DNA from 2 places in the Brevibacillus choshinensis genome. Region 1 is predicted to be linked to the other one. Evidence: predicted binding sites of a transcription regulator. Region 1 holds the regulator's gene; the other holds the start of a gene.
The links. The regulator LexA, encoded in region 1, represses DNA repair genes until DNA is damaged. The targets are predictions, from matches to a motif close to CGAACATATGTTCG.

Region 1 (7,840 bases):
AAGCCAACGTTCAAGACTTAGCTGAAAATCCTCTCCGAGAAGGAAAGCTGAAGATGTGGAAGTAAGCTGACCCGGGATCCCGCCGTTACAAGGGACGCGTATGATGGTACGTAGTATGAGTGCTGAAAAGTCATGATCGACATGAACTTTTCGGAACAAGGGTGGTATCGCGAGATGGAATCTCGTCCCTTAGGGGGCGGGATTTTTTTGTTTTCTTGGACACTCCCTCCATCAATAATCAAAAGAAGGGATGAAAACGATGAGAGCGGTGGATGTGAAAGAAAAGGCGAGGACACGAGAGCTTCGGATTTTGAGCCGGTGGAGGGAAGAGAATACATTTCAAAAATCCATGGACAACCGAGCAGGGAAGCCCAACTTCGTGTTTTATGAAGGGCCGCCAACAGCCAATGGCCAGCCTCATATCGGCCATGTCCTCGGGCGCGTGATCAAGGATTTTATCGGGCGTTACAAGACCATGTCGGGGTATCGTGTCGTCCGCAAAGCAGGCTGGGACACGCATGGGCTGCCGGTTGAGCTGGGTGTGGAAAAACAGCTGGGGATTTCGGGAAAACAGGAAATCGAAAATTATGGAGTAGCCAAATTCGTCGAGAAATGCAAAAGCAGCGTGTTTGAATATGAAAAGCAGTGGCGCGAGCTGACTGAAGGAATCGCTTATTGGACCGACATGGAGCATCCGTATGTGACTTTGACGAATGATTACATCGAAAGCGTCTGGCACATCCTGTCCGAAATCCATAAAAAGGGCTTCCTGTATAAAGGCCACAGAGTCAGCCCCTATTGCCCGGATTGTCAGACCACGCTGAGCTCGCATGAAGTGGCGCAAGGATACGAAGACGTGAAGGACCTCAGTGCTACAGTGAAATTCCGAAGCAAAAACGGGAATGACATCTTTCTGGCGTGGACGACTACCCCGTGGACACTTCCAGCCAATGTTGCCTTGGCTATCAACAAAGAGCTTGACTATGTGCGAGTGAAAAAGGCTGGAGAAGTATACATTGTCGCAAAAAATCTGGTAGATGCCGTCATGAAGGATGGCTACGAGATCTTGTCCACACACAAAGGAGCGGAGTTTGTAGGCACCGCGTATGAGCCGCCATTCAGCTATATCCGCGTAAAGAAAGGGCACATCGTGGTCGATGCGGACTATGTGAGTGACAAAAGCGGTACGGGAATCGTCCATACCGCACCAGCGCATGGGGAAGACGACTATCGGACGACTCGTCAGCACGACCTGGACTTCGTGAACGTCGTCGATCTGGCAGGACGCTACACAGCCCAGATCGCGGAATTTGCCGGTCGCTTCGTCAAAGACTGTGATGTGGATATCGTCAAGGACCTGTCCCAGCGCCATCTGCTGTTTTCCAAGGAGCGGCATGAGCATAGCTATCCGTTTTGCTGGCGATGCAAATCTCCTCTGCTCTACTACGCCATGGAGAGCTGGTTTATCAAAACGACGGCAATCAAAGACCAGCTGATCGAAAATAACAGCAAGATCGACTGGTACCCGGGGCATTTGCGTGAGGGGCGCTTTGGCAAGTTCTTGGAAGAGCTGGTTGATTGGAATATCAGTCGCAATCGATATTGGGGAACACCGTTAAATATTTGGCTTTGCCAGGATTGCGGCAGTGAGTTTGCCCCTGGCAGCTTCAAAGAATTGCGCGACAGGTCACTGGCACCGATCGATGAGAGCCTCGAGCTGCACAAACCGTTCGTGGACGATGTATTGCTTCCCTGCTCGTGTGGAGGGACGATGGAGAGAACGCCGGAGGTCATCGACGTATGGTTTGACAGCGGATCCATGCCGTTTGCCCAGTACCATCATCCATTTGGTGATGAGAAAGAATTCGCTGAGCAGTATCCGGCTGACATGATCTCGGAGGGGATCGACCAAACGAGAGGCTGGTTCTTCAGCTTGTTGGCTGTATCCACTCTCTATAACGGAAAAGCTCCGTATAAAGCGGTCATATCAACCGGGCATGTCTTGGATGAAAACGGTCAAAAGATGTCCAAGAGCAAAGGAAATGGGATTGATCCCTGGGAGGTTATCGAGGAGTTTGGAGCGGATGCATTTCGCTGGGCACTGCTTTCTGACAGCGCTCCGTGGAGCAGCAAGCGTTTTTCCAAACGGATCGTCGCAGAGGCCAAGTCTAAAGTGATTGATACGCTGCACAACATCCATGCGTTTTATGCCATGTATGCGTCGATAGACGGGTACCAGCCCGAGGAGCACGCGCGACTCACTGCTGTCCACGAATTAGATCGTTGGGTCCTTTCGCGGCTGCAATCCACCTTGCGAGACGTAGCGAAGGGATTGGAGTCGTATGATTTTCTCAATCCCGCCATGCACTTGGAGACATTCATCGACGAGCTGAGCAACTGGTACATTCGTCGTTCCCGTGACCGCTTTTGGAGCAGCGGCATGACCGAAGACAAACTTTCTGCCTACCAGACGTTGCACGAAGTCCTGGTTACGCTCGCTCGAATGATCGCGCCATACGCGCCTCTGATTGCAGAAGACATTTACGGCAATTTGGCAGGGGATGACAGCGTGCATTTGGCAGACTATCCGTCGGCAGATCCAAGTGCCATCGATGAGGTGCTGGAAGCGGAAATGGAAACGGTTCGCCGTATCGTTGAGCTGGCTCGCAACATCAGAAACGAGACAGGGATCAAGACACGCCAGCCCTTGTCAGAACTGATCGTCATAAGCGAACGATCGTTCGATGTCCAGCGATATGCGGCGATCATTATGGACGAAATCAATGTAAAGAGCATTCGGGCGGAGCAAAATGACAGCAGCTTCGTAACATACCGCTTCAAACTGAATTTGAAAGTGGCTGGAAAAAAATACGGCAAACAAGTGGCCCCCATTCAAAACGGCCTGAAAGAGTTGAGCGACTCTGAGGCAAAACAGGTGATACAGAACGGGTATCTGGATCTGGTTCTGGAGAATGAAACGGTGCGAATCCCGCTGGAGGAATTGCTTGTGGAGAAGCAAGGGAAGATGGGCTACGCTTGGGCTTCAGGATACCAAATCCATGTGGCATTGCATACGGAAATCACGCAGGACCTGAGGCAGGAGGGCATCGTGCGCGAGGTCATCCGGGTCATTCAGGATTACCGCAAGAAGCTGGATTTACCGATCGAAAAGCGCATTACCCTTACGTTGGATGTAGATGCGCAGGTGAAAGCAGCGCTGGAGCAATTTGATCATGTATTGAGGAGCCATGTGCTTCTTGACCAGGTCCGATATGAAGCCGGCAACCCGATGGAGAGAGTCTCCTTTGGAGAGAAAAGCATTGGCCTGCGAGTGGAGTAGCATGCTGCAAGGCACCTGATAAGGAGGAACCAGTCCGGCAAGCATTATCTGGACTGGTTTTTCTCTTGGAAGAGGAGAATGTAGGACGTAAGCTCTTCCGTATGGTAGCGCTCTAGCTCCAAAAGTGCCTGATAAGGGTCATTGCCTGGGATATGGAAGTAGTGAGCGAAGGCAGGCTCGGTTTTCATGCCGTTCGCTTTGAGCATTCGAATATCCCGATAAGCCTCTTCACCGCCGATCGAGAGCAATCGATCCTCGATAACCATATGGCGGTATGCATTTTGCTGTTCGACCGGGACAGATTGAGCGAACAATTCAAACCAGAAGTCATGTGCATAAAATCCGATGACGCTGGAATCCTTGCCAGATACGAGAATACGGCTCTCCTGATAGCCTTCCATGCTGCCATATGCTGCACGCACATCAGCATCAAAGCGATCCAGGTCATGACTCACGCAGATGATATCGAGATCACTATCCGGAACATCGATTTGCAGGGGGATTGTGCCGGCGAGAACGGGATCGTACGCACACAAGGATTCCATCAGCCGGATTTGCGAGATGGCATTCCAGGCAGCCTGTTGGCGAGCATTGCCGGATTGCAAATAAGCGAGATCACGCCAGTTTTTCATGTGGATGCCTCCATCGTGTTTTGGTCCCGAAGAATTGGGTAACGATCATAGAATAGGGGTGTGAAATGATTGTAGTCGGTTGTCAAACAGACTGCAACGAAAATGAGCTTGACTCGTATACCATAGGGAGAGGAGTGGGGGTAGTGGATATACTTTTATGGGTGATTGTGGTAGCTTTGTTTGTATTGAGTATCGCCGGAATCTTTCTGCCGGTATTACCTGATACGATCCTGCTATGGGGCGGCTTCCTGATCTATCACTTCTTTATTGCAGATCCGGGTGCGGGACTTCCGTCATCCTTTTGGTGGGGGATGATTGCGCTCAGTGTGCTCTTGTACGGAGCAGATCTCTTGACCAATATGTATTTTGTGAAAAAGTACGGGGGATCTAAGTGGTCTTCGTTTGCGGCGATCATCGGGATTTTGCTCGGGATCTTCTTGTTCCCGCCGTTCGGTATGATCATTCTTCCATTCGCTTTCGTCGTGTTGGTAGAACTCTTCATGCAAAAACAAACGATGGAAAAAGCCATCAAGGCAGGCTTTGGCTCATTGATCGGATTTTTGGGAAGTGCCGTCGTCAAAGTCGTGCTCCAGGTGACGATGATCATTTGGTTTTTCATCGCGGCATAGGCGCAAAAAAGGACAGCAGAGGCTGTCCTTTTTACTTGCAATCATTAGTGAATCAAGCGATAGACTCCGATGACTTTACCGAGAATCGAAACGGCGTCGAGGATGATCGGCTCCATCGTGGCGTTCTCCGGCTGGAGTCTGAAATGATTCTTCTCTTTAAAGAAGCGTTTGACAGTGGCTTCATCTTCTTCGGTCATCGCCACTACGATATCACCGTTATTCGCAACGTGCTGCTGACGGACAATGACGTAGTCGCCATCGAGAATTCCCGCGTCGATCATACTGTTACCGGATACGCGGAGCATGTACACCTTGTCCGACGTTACGATGTTTTCCGGCAATGGGAAATATTCCTCGACATCTTCAATGGCTGTGATCGGTTGACCTGCAGTGACTTTCCCGATGACGGGCACACGAACAACGGAATCTTCAAAATCATCTTGAAAGCGATCTTCCTCAGACAAGAGCTCAATGGCACGAGGTTTGGTAGGGTCGCGCCGAATGAGGCCTTTCTTTTCCAAGCGAGCTAAGTGTCCGTGTACAGTAGAGCTGGAGGCAAGTCCGACTGCTTCCCCGATTTCCCGTACGGAAGGTGGGTAGCCTTTATCGCGGACTTCTTTTCGGATGAAGTCGATGATGGCCTGCTGTCGATTCGAAAGTTTTGACATAAGAGACACCTCAGTTTTCTCGAACATGTTTTCCTATATTATACCATGGGATCTTGCGTTCGACAAACATAAGTTCGGATCTTTTTTGTTGACATGAACATACGTTCCCATATATGATGGTAACAAGAGAACAGAACGTACGTTTGTAGGAGGAGATATTGATGTCTGTATTGACTGTACATAATCGCTTTGAAAAGAAGGTAGTTCGACGCACTCGTTTCGGCATTACCCGAGGACAGGCTCTATTGTTTCTGATTAGTTTTTCTCTCTTTTTTTATTTGTTGACCGAACTGGTGTTTGCTTCTGGTGTAGAGGTGGCTCCGCCGGTAAAGGAAATCACAGTGCGTGCCGGAGATAGCTTGTGGAAGCTGGCTGTTCGCTATCAAGAGGAAGCGAAGATGGACGTGAATGAGCTTGTAGCGGCGATCAAAGAAATAAACGACATGGAAGGTGTCATGATTTACCCTGGCCAGACCTTGAGAATACCGCTTCCGGAATAACTTCCCATTCACTGACGCCCGACCTGCTTGCACCGCCCTTGGGATATGGTATAATGGAGCGGCATTACTTACAGGTGGGGAGGAACCAGTAGTGGTATCTGACGCAGAAATCAAGCGCATTAATGAACTGGTGAAAAAGTCAAAAGAGGTCGGATTGTCCGAGGAAGAAAAGCTCGAGCAAAAAGCACTTCGTCAAAAGTATATCGATGCTGTAAAGCTTTCTTTGAGAGCAAACCTGGATTCCATCCGTTACGTGGAAGACCTTGAAGAAAATGGTCGGAAACAGTAAGATAACAGATATTGATAACAAAGACATCCTTGCTGCAAGCTAGGGTGTCTTTTTGTTCCGAACCGAGCATGGGAGGGAAAGCATAATGATTCCATGGATTGCGGTGGCAGCAGGAGGAGCACTCGGATCCATGATGCGCTATGGTCTTTCATTGATAGCGAATCAGCCGGGGTGGCCGATCGGAACATGGCTCGCGAACGTCGTGGGTTCATTTCTGATTGGTTTGCTGTCTGTATGGGGAAAAGAACGGGGAATGTTGTCACCGGAAGTGTATCTATTGTTTGCCACAGGGGTAATGGGGGGATTTACGACATTCTCCACCTTTTCTCTGGAGGTCATTTCTTTTTGGGGAGATGGCCAGATTGTTCGAGGGTTGTTGTATGCGCTTCTGAGCGTGACGGTTGGTTTGCTTTCGTGTGCGGCAGGTATTTGGCTGGCACGACAATGGACATAGCAATGCGAAATGAACGGACTGAGAGGGGGGACGGGTATGAGTACCCAACACCGGGAATACGAACGGGAACAAAAGAAGCTGGATGACACCATCGCGATAATTGACAGTGAAATCACGCAATTACGCGAGGATATTCGGGAAGCTACCGACGACTACGTAAAACAAGTCGTGAATTCGAAAAAGTCGAAGGATCTGCGCTATCTTGAGGACCAGGGACGTGAAAAGCCATACTTCGGACGGGTAGACTTTATGAAGGATGAAGTGTACGAGCTGGATCAGGTCTACATCGGCAAGCGGGGAATTGTGCGGGGAGATACGTTTGACTCTGTGGTTGTCGACTGGAGAGCACCGATTGCCAGCCTCTATTATTCTGGGGAGAGCAAAGACGCCTTTTACCGGATGGGAAGAGAAATCGTCCGTGGAGAAGTAACCTTAAAGCGTAATTTCGCAATCGAGCAAGGAAAAATCACCGGGATTTATGATGGCGCAGTGAAAGAGACGATACACCGCGAGATGGGAGATCCGGATGATTTCTTGCAGGAAGGTTTCATCGATGAATTTTTGGCCGCCAACCTGAACCAGGCCAATGACAGCCGTCTAAAGGATATCGTGGCGACCATCCAATCCGAACAAAATGACATTATTCGTGCGGAAAAAGAGCGGCCGATTGTCGTGCAGGGGGTAGCGGGCAGCGGGAAAACCACTATTGCCCTGCACCGGCTGTCCTATCTGATCTATAATTATCAGGATTCCATGATGTCCAAAAAATTCATGGTGTTCGCTCCAAACCGCATGTTTCTTACATACATATCGGACGTATTGCCTGAGCTTGGGGTAGATGATGTGCAGCAGTCGACGTTTATCGATTGGGCAGCTCGCCTCGTCAAACCGCTCTTGCCAAAAGGCTGGAGGATTACAAGTCCCGACAAACCGATCCAACTGTTTTTTGAAGCCGATCAGGACGAGCGGGAGCAGGAATTGACCCGCAATCGATTGCGATTTAAAGGCTCGCTGGTGTGCAAAGAAGCGCTGGAGCAGTATATTCGCTATGTAATCGAAACACGGATCCCCTTCAAGAAGCTGAGCTTCCAGTACAACAAGACCAAGCAAGTCTTTACGATACCAGGGGACTTCATTCGTCAGAGCTTTTTGGAGCAATTTGCCCACTTGCCTTACCAGCGCCGGCTGGACTCCTTGCGCAAACACATCAAGCAGGAAATGAACAAGCAAATGTTTGCGCATCTGCGCGAGTTGAAAATCGATCTGGACAAACAGGGCTTGGCCAAGTTTGAAAAAATGCTCGAGACCATTCTCGAAACCTATATGTC
Region 2 (7,840 bases), 370 kb from region 1:
GGGTGACGTCGCCAGGAAAGCTCGCTGGCCAGAAGTCATCACACCGATGAAGAAGGCGACACCTATGGCTCCGGCAACCTGCTGCAAGGTGTTCAAGATGGCCGTTCCATGCGGATAAAACCTTGGCGGCAACTGATTCAGTCCATTGGTCTGGGTAGGCATCATGATCATGGAGATCGCCACCATGAGACAAATATGCAGCGCGAGGAAAGACATCTTGGACGTTTCAATCGAAATTCGTGTAAGAAGCCACATGATCACGCAGAGAAACGCTGCTCCCGGAATAACCAAGGCTCGGGGGCCGTATTTGTCAAACAGTTTTCCTGTAAGGGGCGAAATAAGCCCGTTCAATAGGCTTCCCGGCAGCATTAACAGGCCAGAAGCGAATACTGTCATGCCAAGCGCTCCCTGGAACAGGAAAGGAAGCAGCGACATCGCAGAGAACAGGGTCATCATCATGATGATGAGCAAAATGGCTGTCAGCGTGAACATGGGAAAACGGAATGCACGAAGATCCATCAAAGGCTCCTCTACCCGTAGCTGCCGCACTACGAACAACACGAGCGAAATGAGACCTACCGCCACAGTTCCGTAAACAAGTGGATTCGACCATCCTCCATGACCCTCACCCGAGCTGCTGAAACCGTAAACAAAAGCACCGAACCCGATGGTGGATAAGATGAGGGAGACCACATCCACCTTTATTTTTTTGGTCTCCGATACATTCTTCAGGTAGATTGCTGCAAACACAATGGAAAAGACAGCGAAGGGCAGAACCAGGTAAAAAAGCCAGCGCCATTGCAAGGACTCCAGAATGAGACCGGAGAGTGTGGGTCCAATTGCAGGGGCAAACATGATGACTAGCCCGATGCTCCCCATGGCGGCGCCTCGCTTTTCAGGCGGGTACAAAACGAGAATCGTATTCATCAAAACAGGCAGCATCAGGCCGGTTCCCGCTGCTTGGAGCAGTCGTCCGACCAATAAAATGGAAAAGTGCGGGGCAATTCCACAAACCAAAGTGCCCGCGGTGAACAGGATCATGGCTCCCAAAAACATTTGTCTGGTCGTAAACAATTGGACCAATAATCCCGATGCCGGAACCAGCACACCGACAACGAGCATGTAGCCAGTCGCTAGCCATTGCAACGTCGATGCCGATACATTCAACTCGATCATCAGCTGCGGAAACGCAATGTTGAGCAGTGTTTCATTTAGGATGGAGAAAAATGCCCCGATCATGAGCGAGATCAAAATAGGCAGTCTCTTTACTTCCCCAACATCTTTGGGAGACTGGAAAGTGGCGTTTGCGTCTGGATTCACTTTAACATCATCTCCTTTGTCATTTTAGCCTCCCCAAACCATAAGGGAGCATCAATTGGAAATTCCGGCCAAGACCACTAAAAGGTAACAGCAAAAAGGGAGATCAATCCCCGCTAACGACACGGAGATGATCACCCTGTAATGATTCCCTATTCTTTTGACTGGGCAGCCCTATTCTTCCACATCAGGTTTCACATCCGGCTCTGGAAGACGCTGTCCATACAGCTGCGCATGAATCTCCTCGATTTCTTCACCCGTCAGATCTCCGCGTTTTAGCAGCTCTTCCGCAATCGCGTGGACAAAGTCGGCATATTCCAAGACCAGCTTCTTTACCAGCTCCATCTGCTCACGTAGCAGCTCATTGATTTTGGGTCGAAGCGTTTTAAGTCCATCGATTCGGGATCCAGTGGCCAGCCAGCTGAACAGTTCATCTCCCATTCCAACAATCCCCAGATAAGCACCTGCGAGCTCTGTAGCTTGATGGAGATCGGAGGTGACACCGTTTAGCTTTTTCCCGAGAAACTCTTCTTCAACGGCGCGCGCTGCCAGACACACTTGAATCGCGGCGAGAATCTCACTGTCACTGCGGTTGTATCTCTCGTGTGTCGGTTTGGTAGCTGCCAGCCCCAGTGCCCCACCCCTGCGGATGATCGTCACCTTCCAAACGCGCTCATGCGGTTTGAGAAAAAACTGAGCCACTGCATGGCCCGCTTCATGGTACGCAACATTACGCTTTTCATCGTCGCTCATTGAACGGAGAGGCTGCTTGATCCCCCACTCGTACGTTTCCATCGCGGCGCGGAAATCATCATAATTGGCGACCTGAGCCCCCCGTTGATGGGCAATGACGACGGACTCGTTCACAATATGCTTGATCTGCGCGGGACTGTACCCGATGGTATCGAGGGCCGCTTTTTCTGGCGTCAGCGATTCATCATGTTTTACTTTTTTCAGATAGTACTGAAAGACATCGATCCGCCCATCATAGTCGGGAGAATCAACCCACAGCTGACGATCGAATCGTCCCGGACGAAGCAAAGCGGAGTCGAGAATATCCGGGAGGTTTGTTGCCGCTATGGTCATGACTGCCGGCCTTTCTGCCTTCTTGCGCCTCAGGCCGAGAGTCCTCATCAGCTTGGCAATTTTCGTATTATCGATGTTGGGTGGATCCATTTGAAGCAGCAGTTCATTCAACAGACCCGCACCGCCCATGCCGAGCATGCCTCCCCCCATCATCCCCCCGCCTTGGCGTTTCATCCCGATGGCATCGATCTCATCGATGAAAATAATGCACGCCCCATATTCGCTTGCCCGCTTTCTCGCTTTTCGGTACAACCCCATGACCTTGAGATTCCCTACCCCAAAGAACATGTTTTGAAAGCTGGGTGCTGATGCATACGCAAAAGGGACCTGTGCTTCGTTGGCAATGACCTGAGCTAGGTAAGATTTTCCAGTCCCTGGCGGCCCGCATAGGAGCAGTCCACGAATCGCTTCTCCTCCCATTTCCTTGAACTCTTTTACCCCTTTGAGCAGGGTGACGATCCGCTTGGCATTCTCCACGATCTCGGGGTTTCCGCGGTAGTCCTCCCACGTCGAGCCAGTCTCACCGGGCAAGATCCAATACGTTCGCCCGCGGGCTAAAAACCAAAACAAAGCAACAAACTGAATAATGATGAACAGGATGGCAAATAGAAGTTGAAACAACAGTGAAACAATTCCCCAGGCAACTGCCCAGTAAGTCGGTCCTCCCACGGTCAGGACAATCAATACCGTCGCTATGATTCCGAGCCAGAGGAGGATTTTACGCCACTTGATCCACTGATATCTCCTCATGGCACCACTCCCTTTTACGAAATATTTTGATTATTGTATGAGGAGACAAACTTTGTGGTGCCTCGTCCCCTCGTGGAGGATGCCAGGCGAGATGCTTCGTAAGTGTCCGTGATTCCTTACAAATATATACGAGGAGACGAGCAAATCATGTCTCGGTACCAAAAATATAAGCACATCCAAATGGGTTATGGATCAAAAAAACAGCCCTCCAAACAGGAAGGCTGACCCTTTATGTTGCAAATCTGCTTTTAATGTCCAGCACGTACTTGATAATAACGGCAAGCCCGCCGATGAAGTAAAAAACCAACAAGGCATAGCCAGTCGGATCGATCGAGGACATGGATACCAGGATGTTAAGCGGCAGGATGTAATAGAGTATATCTTTTAAATATCCAAGAATGAAAGTGGGATGAAAGGAACCTTGCCAAAACGACTGGAACAGTACGATCAAAAAATCGATGATCATGAGTCCAAAAATGGCCCAAACCGTGTAAATCATCCAGTCAGCCAGTGAATACCCCATCTTCTACACCACCTTTTTCCTTCATCCTATGCGAAGGAAAAACGCAGGTGCGGATAAGCAATGCGGATTTTTATCCTTTCATTTCGTCACACTTACGATGTCCTTGACTTTGATCCATCGGGAATCTTCTTTGTTGACGAGTTTGACCAAATATTGTTCGGCGTCAATTTCCCGAACCAGTCCACATGCTGATTCTACCGTGCCCAAAGACCCAGATTCCCTGACGAACCATAGTACCTGAATGGGATAGTTGTATTGCGTGCTGTCATAGATTCGAAAACACATCTCCCCGAAGTCTTCATCCTCTATCGTCGGCCGCCGCACCAATGTACATGCTAGCTCCTCGTAGCCTCTTCCTGCGTGATGTGAAGATTTCTCGCTCATTCTCAACCCTCCACGAATACGAACTTATGTTCCTATTATGCGTCAATCGATTCCGTTCCGCAAGGGGGATCATTCCCGGTAGCACGAGTAGCGCTATCGAAAAGAATAATGCAAGGAAGATTGTGTAAAAATACGACAAACGAATTCATTGGGAAATCAGGGTGCTCTTATGAAAAAGATCGCTTGGAACAGAAAAGGCTTCAAAACCAATCGGGGATCTGATCCAATCACACCCTCCATTGACGAGCAAATCGAATGGCTCCGCCAGCAACTCACGGACCGCTTTGACGTTGTTTACCATCAATTCGTGATCGGTTCTTCGCAGCGATGCGCCCTGGTTTATTTGCAAGGCATGGTGGATATCCAAATGCTTCAGGAAGAGCTCCTACGTCCCCTCTTCACTCTCTCGCAGACGAGCTCCCGTGAGTTTCGCGAGAGAATCTTTGAGCGCAGACAACTGCCTGTCTCTGATTATCACATAACCAGCCTGCGTGCTGGCTTCCACTCTTTGCTCGATGGCTCTGTGCTTTTTCTGGTTGATGGCGAGGAGAATATCATCCAGCTTCCTTTCGGCTCCCAGGAGCAGCGCACCATCGATGAACCTGCCAATGAGGCTACCGTCAGAGGCCCGCGAGAAGCCTTTATCGAAAATGCGGAAGTCAACCTTTCCCTGATTCGAAAAAGACTGAAAACCCCTCTGTTCAAAACCGAATCCATGCGCCTTGGCACCCATACCCAAACCGAAGTCATGATTCTCTACATACAGGGAATCTGCAAGAAGGAACTGGTGGATGAAGTCAAGATGAAGCTTGCGAACATCGAGATCGATGGGGTACTCGGCAGCAGCTACCTCGAGGAATTTCTCGACCATTCCCCTTTCTCTCCTTTTCCCCAGGTGCAATATACGGAAAGGCCAGATGTCGTTTCCGCAGCACTGCTGGAAGGACGGGTCGCTATGATCATAGATGGTACGCCTATGGTGTTGCTCGCACCCGTCACGTTATGGATGCTGCTACAATCAGCAGAGGATTACTACCAGAGGTATATCGCAGGAACATGGATTCGTTGGATACGTTATCTGTTTGTTTTCATTTCACTGCTGCTTCCTTCTGTGTATGTTGCGATTACGACGTTTCACCCGGAAATGATTCCACCTAAGCTGCTCATGACCATCGCCGCTTCTCGTGAAATCGTTCCGTTTCCTGCATTGATCGAAGCCTTCATCATGGAGGTTTCCTTTGAAGCCTTGCGGGAAGCAGCCGTACGCATCCCCAAATCGATCGGTCAAGCTGTGTCCATCATCGGTGCCTTGATCATCGGTACCGCTGCCGTGCAGGCGGGGATCGTTTCCGCTGCAATGGTCATCATCGTATCTTTTACGGGCATCGCTTCCTTTATCATCCCGCACTATGATTTGGGCCTGTCCTTTCGCTTTTTACGGTTTCCCATCATGATTTTTGCTGGGTTGTTTGGGCTCTTCGGCATCATTTGCGGCCTGCTTTTGATCTATATTCACCTCATCAATTTACGTTCATTTGGCACGCCCTATTTGGCACCCATGACACCGTTCATCCCAGGTGAACTCAAGGATACCTACGTGAGGGCACCGTGGTGGTCCATGCGCAAAAGACCATCCACGGCAGGGATGAATAAGATCAGGCAGCGAAATAACATGAGCACGCGAGAGGAGGATGGCGATTGAGTACGATTCGACATTGGCGAACCGCCGCGCTTTTCTTCGTTGCTGTCCTCGCCTTCTGCGGACTAACGGGATGCTGGTCGTCCGTAGAATTGAATAATCGCAGTTTCGTACGCATCATTTTCTTAGATAAAGTGAAAGACGGGGTCGAGATAACCCTCTCTTTCCCTTTGCCGAACCGCCTCATTCCAGGACAGTCAGGCGGTACCGGTGAATTAACCGGAAAGCCTTATACTTCCATCACCAAGACCGGACATGACATCGGTGAAGCGTATCGCTTCATCCAATCCGACTTATCTCGGACGATCACCTTTGGCCAAACAAGCGTAGTGGTAATCGGAAAGGAGTTGGCAAAAGCCGGCATCTCCCAGATACTGGAATTCATTTCTCGTGAACCTCGGTTTCATATCAATACCAATTTGTTTATCGCACCTGGCAAAGCCAAAGAAGTTACGACGATTCCCATCATCTTTGAGCGCTTTCCCGTAGACATCTTGCTCGCCTATGGCAATCAGCTTGTGACGATCGATACGACCGCAAAGGATTGTTTGGTCGCTTCTTATTACGGGGGTGACATGATCATACCCATGCTGAAAATCGAAACCAAAGCTATCCCCAGCGAAAAAAACGAGGTGCAAAACTGGCTTGGAACAGATGGAGCAGCTATCTTCAAGCAAGGAAAACTAGTTCATATTCTCACGACTTATGAAATGAGGGGGGCCATGTGGATTCTCGGAAAAATGAGGGACGCAGAAATTTCGGTGAATGCTCCTACAGATGGAAAGCCACTCGATTTTATGATCAACCAGTCCCATTCCAAGATCAAACCGGTCATCGCGGGAGATCAAATCACGATGCATATTCATTGCAAAGCGGACGCTTCCTTGATCTCTTCGCAGTCCACCCTTCCGTTGCAGGATCCGGAACAGATCAAAAAATTGGAGAGAAGCCTCGAAGAATTGATTAAGATCCGGATGACGAAAGCCGTAGAGCGCTCGCAGCATGCCGGAGCGGATGTCTTTCAATTCAGTTCTTACCTGGATTGGTATGCCCCAAGCGTGTGGAAGGAAGTGGCCCCACGGTGGCGGAAAATGTATCGCGAGAACGTGAAGGTCATCCCTCATGTTAAAATCACCGTAAAACGGCTAGGGACCAATAAAAACCCTGTTCACATTCATCCCACAGAGCCATCAACAGGGGGTTGACATGTTTATCGTAGCCTTTGTCTTTGGAATCATCTTTTTCTATGAGCTGCATTATCTTCGGCAAGCAAATCGAAAAAAACGAACGAAACGGATCGTCGTTGGGTTTCTTCTCTTTTGCTTTCTCAGCTTTGAAGCTCTGTATTATTTTCGGGAAGATTTCCAGTTTGCCAAAGTAATTGAGTTTCTTTTTCAACCGATCGAAACGTTCATTGTGTGGAGAGACGAAAATGGATAACGAGCAGGGTAAAGTCACGCAATCACAAATCTATATGTTGTTCACCCAATACCTTTTTACCACCGTGCTTGGATTTCGCCTGTCAACAATGGTGACGGAGGCGGGATATTCTACCTGGATCTCCCTCTGCTTGGGAGCTATTTGCGGCTTTGTCATTACCTATCTCTCCTTTCGGCTGGCCATCAAACGTCCCACTGCCTCCTTTGCTGTCTATGGCAAATTCATAGTTGGAAGGTGGCTGCACTATCCTCTCATCGCCATCATGATCTTCACGAGCTTGCTCAGCGGAGCATTTGTCTTGCGTGAGCTGCAGGACTTCCTGGTAGAGGTTTACCTTCCCGAGACTCCTGATTGGGCGGTCGCAACACTTATCAGCATTTGTATCGCCTATGCTGTCCGCTCAGGTGTGCAAACCATCTTCAGGTGTGCGCAAGGGATCTTCTTCTTAAGCGTCTTTGGCATGTTGATGATCCCGCTATTCGTTGTACGGGATATGAACTTCCAGATGACCATCGCTTTCTTTCAGCATTTCCAGCAGGACAACATCGGAAATGCGAGTTATATTACCACAGCTTTATTTGGAGAAATGTCCTTCATCCTGTTTTTGATCCCTTATTTTGCGCAACCACAAAAAACCATCC

Region 2: JNE38_RS15470 (YolD-like family protein) is a predicted target of LexA. The motif match lies at 4,080-4,093, and genes of this name have one in related genera.

Annotation. Positions count from the first base shown of each region.
Region 1 is NZ_CP069127.1:3,428,312-3,436,151, reverse strand. Features, by position in the region: T-box leader at 1-193, shown strand, start outside; gene ileS (isoleucine--tRNA ligase) at 260-3,340, shown strand; gene JNE38_RS17315 (DUF4269 domain-containing protein) at 3,385-3,972, opposite strand; gene JNE38_RS17310 (DUF456 domain-containing protein) at 4,116-4,601, shown strand; gene lexA (transcriptional repressor LexA) at 4,646-5,269, opposite strand; gene yneA (cell division suppressor protein YneA) at 5,431-5,769, shown strand; gene JNE38_RS17295 (DUF896 domain-containing protein) at 5,861-6,058, shown strand; gene crcB (fluoride efflux transporter CrcB) at 6,144-6,512, shown strand; gene JNE38_RS17285 (HelD family protein) at 6,549-7,840, shown strand, end outside.
Region 2 is NZ_CP069127.1:3,062,811-3,070,650, forward strand. Features, by position in the region: gene JNE38_RS15455 (MDR family MFS transporter) at 1-1,320, opposite strand, end outside; gene JNE38_RS15460 (AAA family ATPase) at 1,492-3,153, opposite strand; gene JNE38_RS15465 (hypothetical protein) at 3,383-3,676, opposite strand; gene JNE38_RS15470 (YolD-like family protein) at 3,755-4,060, opposite strand; gene JNE38_RS15475 (spore germination protein) at 4,230-5,762, shown strand; gene JNE38_RS15480 (Ger(x)C family spore germination protein) at 5,759-6,964, shown strand; gene JNE38_RS15485 (hypothetical protein) at 6,966-7,199, shown strand; gene JNE38_RS15490 (GerAB/ArcD/ProY family transporter) at 7,192-7,840, shown strand, end outside.